2 regions of the Streptomyces sp. NPDC017890 genome follow, and region 1 is predicted to be linked to the other one. Evidence: riboswitches for the same ligand, from Rfam matches in the RefSeq annotation. Region 1 holds a riboswitch; the other holds the start of a gene.
The links. Region 1 has a riboswitch for glycine ahead of gcvP (aminomethyl-transferring glycine dehydrogenase). Riboswitches for the same ligand answer to the same signal wherever they lie in the genome.

Region 1 (3,399 bases):
GTTGAGCTTCATGGTGCAGGAGCCCAGCGGGATCATGCCGCGGTCCAGCGCGTAGTCGCGGTCCGCGAGGCGGCGCAGGTAGCGCAGCATCGCGGTCTCGGAGCGGTGCTGGTGGAAGACGGGGTGGGTCAGGAAGTCGTCGGTGCGCAGCAGCGCCTCGGGCAGCGCCTCCTCGGTCGCCGCGTCCAGCGCCTCGATGTCGCCCTCGACGCCGAAGGCGCTCCACACGCCACCGGCCTGGGCGCGCGTGGTGGTCTCGTCGCAGGCGAACGACACGTGGTCGGCGTCGACGAGCCGCAGGTTGATGCCGTTCTCACGGGCGGCGTGGACGACTTCAAAAGCCCGGCCGGGTACGCGGGCGGTGACCGTGTCGAAGTAGGCGCCGTGCACGATCTCGACGCCGCCGGCCGCGAGACCCGCGGCGATGACCGTGGCGTACCGGTGGGTGCGCCGCGCGATGGCCCGCAGCCCCTCCGGGCCGTGGTAGACGGCGTACATGCCGGCCATGACGGCGAGCAGCACCTGCGCGGTGCAGATGTTGCTGGTCGCCTTCTCGCGGCGGATGTGCTGCTCGCGGGTCTGCAGGGCGAGGCGATAGGCCTTGTTGCCGTCGGCGTCCACGGAGACGCCGACCAGGCGGCCGGGCAGGCTGCGCGCGAACTTCTCGTGCACGGCCATGTAACCGGCGTGCGGCCCGCCGAAGCCCATCGGCACACCGAGGCGCTGCGTCGTACCGATGGCGATGTCCGCGCCCAGCTCGCCGGGCGAGGTGAGCAGCGCGAGGGCGAGCAGGTCGGCGGCGACGGTGACGAGCGCGCCGAGCTCGTGCGCCCGGTCGACGACCGGCTTGATGTCGCGCACGGCCCCGGAGGCGCCCGGGTACTGGATCAGGACGCCGTTGATCTCCCGCTCGGCGACCTCGGCGGGGATGCCCTCGCTCAGATCGGCGACGACGACCTCGACGCCGGTCGGTTCCGCACGGGTCTGTATCACGGCGATGGTCTGCGGCAGCGCGTCCGCGTCGACCAGGAAGAGACCCTTCTTGTTCTTGCCCACGCGCCGGGAGAGCGCCATCGCCTCGGCGGCCGCGGTGCCCTCGTCGAGCAGCGAGGCACCGGAGGTGGGCAGGCCGGTGAGCTCGGCCACCATGGTCTGGAAGTTCAGCAGCGCCTCGAGCCGGCCCTGGGAGATCTCCGGCTGGTACGGCGTGTACGCGGTGTACCAGGCCGGGTTCTCCATGACGTTGCGCAGGATGACCGGCGGGGTGAAGGTGCCGTAGTAGCCGAGGCCGATCATGGAGTCGAGGACCTGGTTGCGGTCGGCCAGCGAGCGCAGCTCGGCCAGCACCTCGGCCTCGGAGCGCGCGCCGGGCAGGTCCAGCGCGTCGGCGTTCTTGATCACATCCGGCACCGCGGCGGCCGTCAGCTCGTCGAGCGAACCGTAACCGACGTGCGCGAGCATCTTGGCCCGGGCCTCTTGGTCGGGGCCGATGTGGCGCTGCTCGAACGGCGCTGCCTGTTCGAGCTCGGAGAGCGGAGTGCGGTGGACGGTCATTGCGGAGGCCTCCTGGTCTGACGACCTTCGAGGGGCACCACGGCGCGGGTACCCGGACGGCCTCCCCCTCTGTCATCTCGACCTGAGAGCTTCACCGGGTGGGCCCGAGGGCTCTCCCGGCTTTCACCGTCGGTGAGAGCGGAAGCCGTTGACACCCGCCCTGCTTTCCAGAGTGACCTCGTCCGAGCGGTACGTGAGCCTGAGAGATTCCGGGGAGGATTTGCTCCTTCGGCGCCTCCGATGGTGTCCGGAGGACTCTCCCGCACGGGGTCAGCAGCCGTTTGCCAGCGTACCAGCGAGGTCGACGCCCGAACTTCGAGTGGCCGACCGGCCACATGTGCTCTTTTGTAGTACTTACGGATGATTCGGCGGCTGGTGTGCGAGCCCAGTGCGACCCAATGGAGGGCCCCGTGCGTACCGACATCGACCCGCGCAATCTGATCGGCCGCAAGGCGTTCGACCGCAACGGCACCCGGATCGGGACTGTCGACGAGGTCTATCTCGACGACGCCACCGGGGTCCCCGAGTGGGCCGCCATACGCACCGGCCTCTTCAGCAGGGACGCCTTCGTGCCCCTGGAGCCGAGCGAGCTGGTCGAGGGCACCCTGCACGTGCCCTTCGACCGGGCTCTGATCAAGGAGGCCCCCGACTTCGGCGTCGGCCGCCATCTCTCTCCGGAACAGGAGCTCCAGCTCTACCACCACTACGGTCTCGACGTCGCCGCCCCTGACCCGCTCCCCGACCACGACTTCGGCAAGCTGGCGGGCCAGGGCAAGGAGGAGAGCTGACCGTCCGGTCCAACGGCACCTGCCCGCACGGGCCTGTCCGGCAGACCACGGCGCCGGCGCGGCCCCGCTCGCCCTCTCCACCGCCCGAAGGCCACGGAGCAGTACCCCGGCCCAGCGGCCCTGCCGACGGCCGTCGACAGGGCCGCTCCCGTCGCTCTCATCCGTCACTCCGGCCGGACCCTTCGGAGCCCGCTCATCGACACTGATCAGGCGCCGTCACCTCAGGCCTGGCCGAGAGCGCGATGCGCGGGCCCCGCCGGGTCGGCCTCCACGCTCGCCGTCCCGGGCGCCCCGGGTCTTCGCGGCGCGGTCGGGACCAGCGGCAGCGGATCCGCCGGTGTCAGTTCCGGGTCGTCCACCGGGAAGGTCCGTACCCGGCCGGTCCGGGAGTACGGCGTCTCGAACCGCACGGTGACCCGCCCCAGTCCGCTGCCCTGCACCCACCCGTGCCCGTACTCCGTGTGCCGCACGTCGTGCCCCGACGGCCACCGGCGCTCGGTGGGGGCCGGCCGGTGCTCCTCGGCGGGCTCGGTGTCGGGTTCCTCGACGAGCTCGTCGGCCCGGTCCCCCGCCGCCTGCGCGAACAGGTCCTCCTGCGTGTAGTCGGCGAGTCCGCTGACGCCGACCCCGAGCAGCCGCACGCCGCCCGTGGTGTCCACCGAGTCCAGCAGCCGGGCCGCGGCCTCCCGCACCACTCCCGGGTCGTCCGTGGGCCCGCGGAGCGTCTCGGAGCGCGTCAGCGTGGAGAAGTCGTACCTGCGTACCTTGAGCACGATGGTCCGCCCGGACAGCCCGGAACCACGCAGCCGCCGTACGCACCGGTCGGCCAGCCGCCCGACTTCCACACCGACCCGCAGCCGGTCGTGGATGTCCACGTCGTAGGTGTCCTCGACGGACACCGACTTGGTCTCCCGCTCGGCCACCACGGGCCGCTCGTCACGGGCCAGGGCCATGGCGTACAGGGCGTGCCCGTGCGCCTTGCCCAGCAGCCGTACGAGCTCGTCCTCCCCCGCCTCGGCGATCTCGCCGACCGTGGTGATCCCGGCCCGCCGCAGGT
Region 2 (3,399 bases), on a different contig from region 1:
CTCGTTGACCTCGGTGATCTCGCCGGATACGGGGGAGTACAGGTCGGAGACCGACTTGGTCGACTCCAGTTCGCCGCAGGTCTCGCCCGCGGACACGGTGGCACCGACCTCGGGGAGCTGGACGAAGACGACGTCACCGAGCGCGTTGGCCGCGTGCTCCGTGATGCCGACCGTCGAGGCGCCGTCCTCGGCGCCCGACAGCCACTCGTGCTCCTTGCTGTAGCGCAGCTGCTGGGGGTTGCTCATGGCCTGGATTCTCCTGTACGCGAGGGTGTGCTGATGAAGGGGGGCTGCTGAGGGAGGGGCTGCTGGAACCGCTGTTGCAGCCGCTGCTGGAACCGCTGGTGAGCAGCGAGGACGCGCGCGGGGCGACGAGGGCCCCGCGGTCCGCCCAGTGTCTACTTCCGGCGCTTGTAGAACGGCAGCGCCACGACCTCGTACGGCTCGTGACTGCCCCGGATGTCCACGCCGACACCCGCGGTGCCCGGCGCCGCGTGCGCCGGGTCGACGTAAGCCATGGCGATCGGCTTGCCCAGCGTCGGGGACGGCGCCCCGGAGGTGACCTCGCCGACGACCTCGCCGCCGGCGACGACCTGGTACCCGGCGCGCGGCACCCGGCGGCCCTCGGCGACCAGGCCGACCAGGACGCGGGGCGGCTTCTGCTCGGCCCGCGAAGCGGCCTCGGTCAGCGCGGCGCGCCCGACGAAGTCGCCCTCCTTCTCGAACTTCACCACCCGGCCGAGCCCGGCGTCGAAGGGCGTCAGCGCGGTCGTCAGCTCGTGCCCGTACAGCGGCATGCCCGCCTCCAGGCGGAGCGTGTCCCGGCAGGACAGACCGCACGGGACCAGCCCGGCGCCCTCGCCCGCCCGGGTCAGCGCCTGCCACAGCTCCACGGCGTGCTCCGGCTTCACGAAGAGCTCGAAGCCGTCCTCGCCGGTGTAGCCGGTGCGCGCGATCAGCGCCGGGACGCCCGCGACCGTGCCGGGCAGGCCGGCGTAGTACTTCAGGCCGTCCAGGTCGGCGTCGGTCAGCGACGCGAGGATCCCCGCGGACTCGGGGCCCTGCACGGCGAGCAGCGCGTAGGCGTCGCGGTCGTCGCGGACCTCGGCGTCGAAACCGGCGGCCCGCTCGGTCAGCGCGTCCAGCACCACCTGGGCGTTGGAGGCGTTGGCGACGACCATGTAGTGGGAAGACCCGGCTTCGGCTTCGGTGAGCCGGTAGACGATCAGGTCGTCCAGGATGCCGCCGTCCTCGCGGCAGATCATGGTGTAGCGGGCGCGGCCCGGCTTCACACTGCCGATGTTGCCGACCAGCGCGAAGTTCAGCAGTTCGGCGGCGTGCGGACCGGTGACCGTGATCTCACCCATGTGCGAGAGGTCGAAGAGCCCGGCCCGGGTGCGCACCGCGACGTGCTCGTCCCGCTCGGAGCCGTAGCGCAGGGGCATGTCCCAGCCGGCGAAGTCGGTCATCGTCGCGCCCAGCGCGCGATGCGTGGCATCGAGCGCGGTACGGCGGAGTTCGGTACTGCTCATCGGTCGTTCGTCTCCCAGGACAGGACGTGGCGAGGTCGGTCCTCCCCATCTGTCATCGGAACCTGAGAGGTTCGCCACGACCACCGGAGCGCGGCGGCCAGGACTTGCACCTTGGGTGGGGCAGCCGTCGAACGGCGGCCCGCTTTTCAGATGTGCCTCGCCCGCGCGGTAACGGGGCCTGAGAGATTCAAGGGAGGGACTTGCTCCTTCGGCGCCCCGGCGACGACCGGGGACTCTCCCGCGCGGATTCAAACGGCCGGTATGCAGTTGGCGCCGCCATCATTGCACGCCCCGCCCGTTCGTGGGCAGGCCGCTGTCTGTAACCGGCTTGTGGCAGTAAGCGCACGAAAACGCGAGACCTGCGCATTACCTTCTCTTTACACTCGACGGGGATGAGAACTCGTGAACCGCCCCAGGGGAGGACGATCACGGTGAACAGGACCACGGCGTACGCCACGACCTCGGGTCTCGCGCTGCCCGAGCAGCCCGTCGCCCCGGCAGCCCGGGCGTGCGCCGAACTGCCCGCAGCCGTCGTCCGCGACCTGCGGGACCGGGGCGGCCGCAGCCCGCACGCCCTGCTCTTCGGACCCCGGGACCTGGTGGTGATCACCGGCCTGCCCGGCAGCGGCAAGTCCACGCTGATGAAGCGCACCGTGCGCGGACCGCGCATCGACTCCCAGGACACCCGGGACCGCTGGGACCACCGCATGCCGCGCTATGTGCCGTACGGGCTCTACCGCCCCCTCGTCCGCCTCTCCCACTACGCCGGACTGCGCAGAGCGCTGCGCTCCGGCAAGGGCGTCGTCGTGCACGACTGCGGCACCCAGGCCTGGGTGCGCGGCTGGCTGGCCCGCGAGGCCCGCCGCCGCGGGGGCACCCTGCACCTGCTGCTGCTCGACGTGGAGGCCGACGAGGCCCTGGCCGGCCAGCGCGAGCGCGGCCGGGGCGTGACGCGGTACGCCTTCCTGCGGCACCGCGCGGCCAACACCCGCCTGCTGCGCGCGGTGACCGAGGGCACCCTGCCGGCCGGCTGCACCTCGGCGATCCTCCTGGACCGGGCGGCGGCGAACAGGCTCCGCCGGATCGCCTTCACGGGGTGACGCACCGTAGGGCCGCGGAGCCGAACGGGTTAGCCTTTCCCGTCACAGCAGCGGTACCAGTCAGGCGGTAGGCGGACAGATGGACTTCCCGGCACAGGCGCACCACCCGCACGGCGGGTGGCCCGGCAACGAACTGGAGGAGGTGCTGTCCGCCTCCCTCGGCGTGCCGGGCGCCGGCGGCCGGATCGTGGAGGTGCTCGGCCGGAGCTTCGTGTGGATCCCCCTGCCGAACGGCGGCGGCCCGCACAACGGCCCCCTCGACCTGCCCTCCCTGGAGGTCGACGGCCAGGCCTACGTACCGGTGTTCAGCTCCGAGGAGCAGCTCCGCCAGGTCGCCGGCGCGCAGATGGCGTACACCATCGCCCCCGCGGCGGAGTTCGCCCGCGGCCTGCCCCCGCAGGTCGGCATCGCCGTGAACCCGGACGGCGTGGTCGGCATCCCGCTGCCGCCGCCGGCCGTGGCCGAGCTGTGCCGGGCCGGCCGCACCCCGCTGGACGGGCCCGCGTCCGGCGGCCGGGTCCGCCTCTTCGAGCCGGACTGGCAGGACGACCCGGTGGACTTCCTGGCCGCGGCCTCCGCCGAGTTCGCCGCCGTCGGCGTCGTGCGCACCGCCCGCCGCTGTCTGGCCGCCATCGAGACCGCCGACCCCGTCATGTTCGTCGGCGTCGAACTCACCCACTGGGAGGGCGACGCCCGAGCCCTCCCCCTCGACGCCCTGGGCCGGGCCCTCGCCAAGGCCCCCCTGAAGACCCAGGTCAACCTGGTCC

Region 2: another riboswitch for glycine. It lies ahead of gcvT (glycine cleavage system aminomethyltransferase GcvT); the one in region 1 lies ahead of gcvP (aminomethyl-transferring glycine dehydrogenase).

Annotation. Positions count from the first base shown of each region.
Region 1 covers NZ_JBIRHU010000017.1:9,693-13,091, reverse strand. Annotated here, with positions in the region: gene gcvP (aminomethyl-transferring glycine dehydrogenase) at 1-1,554, opposite strand, end outside; glycine riboswitch at 1,732-1,827, opposite strand; gene ACH4F2_RS22390 (PRC-barrel domain-containing protein) at 1,965-2,342, shown strand; gene ACH4F2_RS22385 (DNA polymerase IV) at 2,564-3,399, opposite strand, start outside.
Region 2 covers NZ_JBIRHU010000010.1:230,723-234,121, reverse strand. Annotated here, with positions in the region: gene gcvH (glycine cleavage system protein GcvH) at 1-246, opposite strand, end outside; gene gcvT (glycine cleavage system aminomethyltransferase GcvT) at 399-1,532, opposite strand; glycine riboswitch at 1,689-1,783, opposite strand; gene ACH4F2_RS15810 (AAA family ATPase) at 1,964-2,632, shown strand; gene ACH4F2_RS15805 (enhanced serine sensitivity protein SseB) at 2,712-3,399, shown strand, end outside.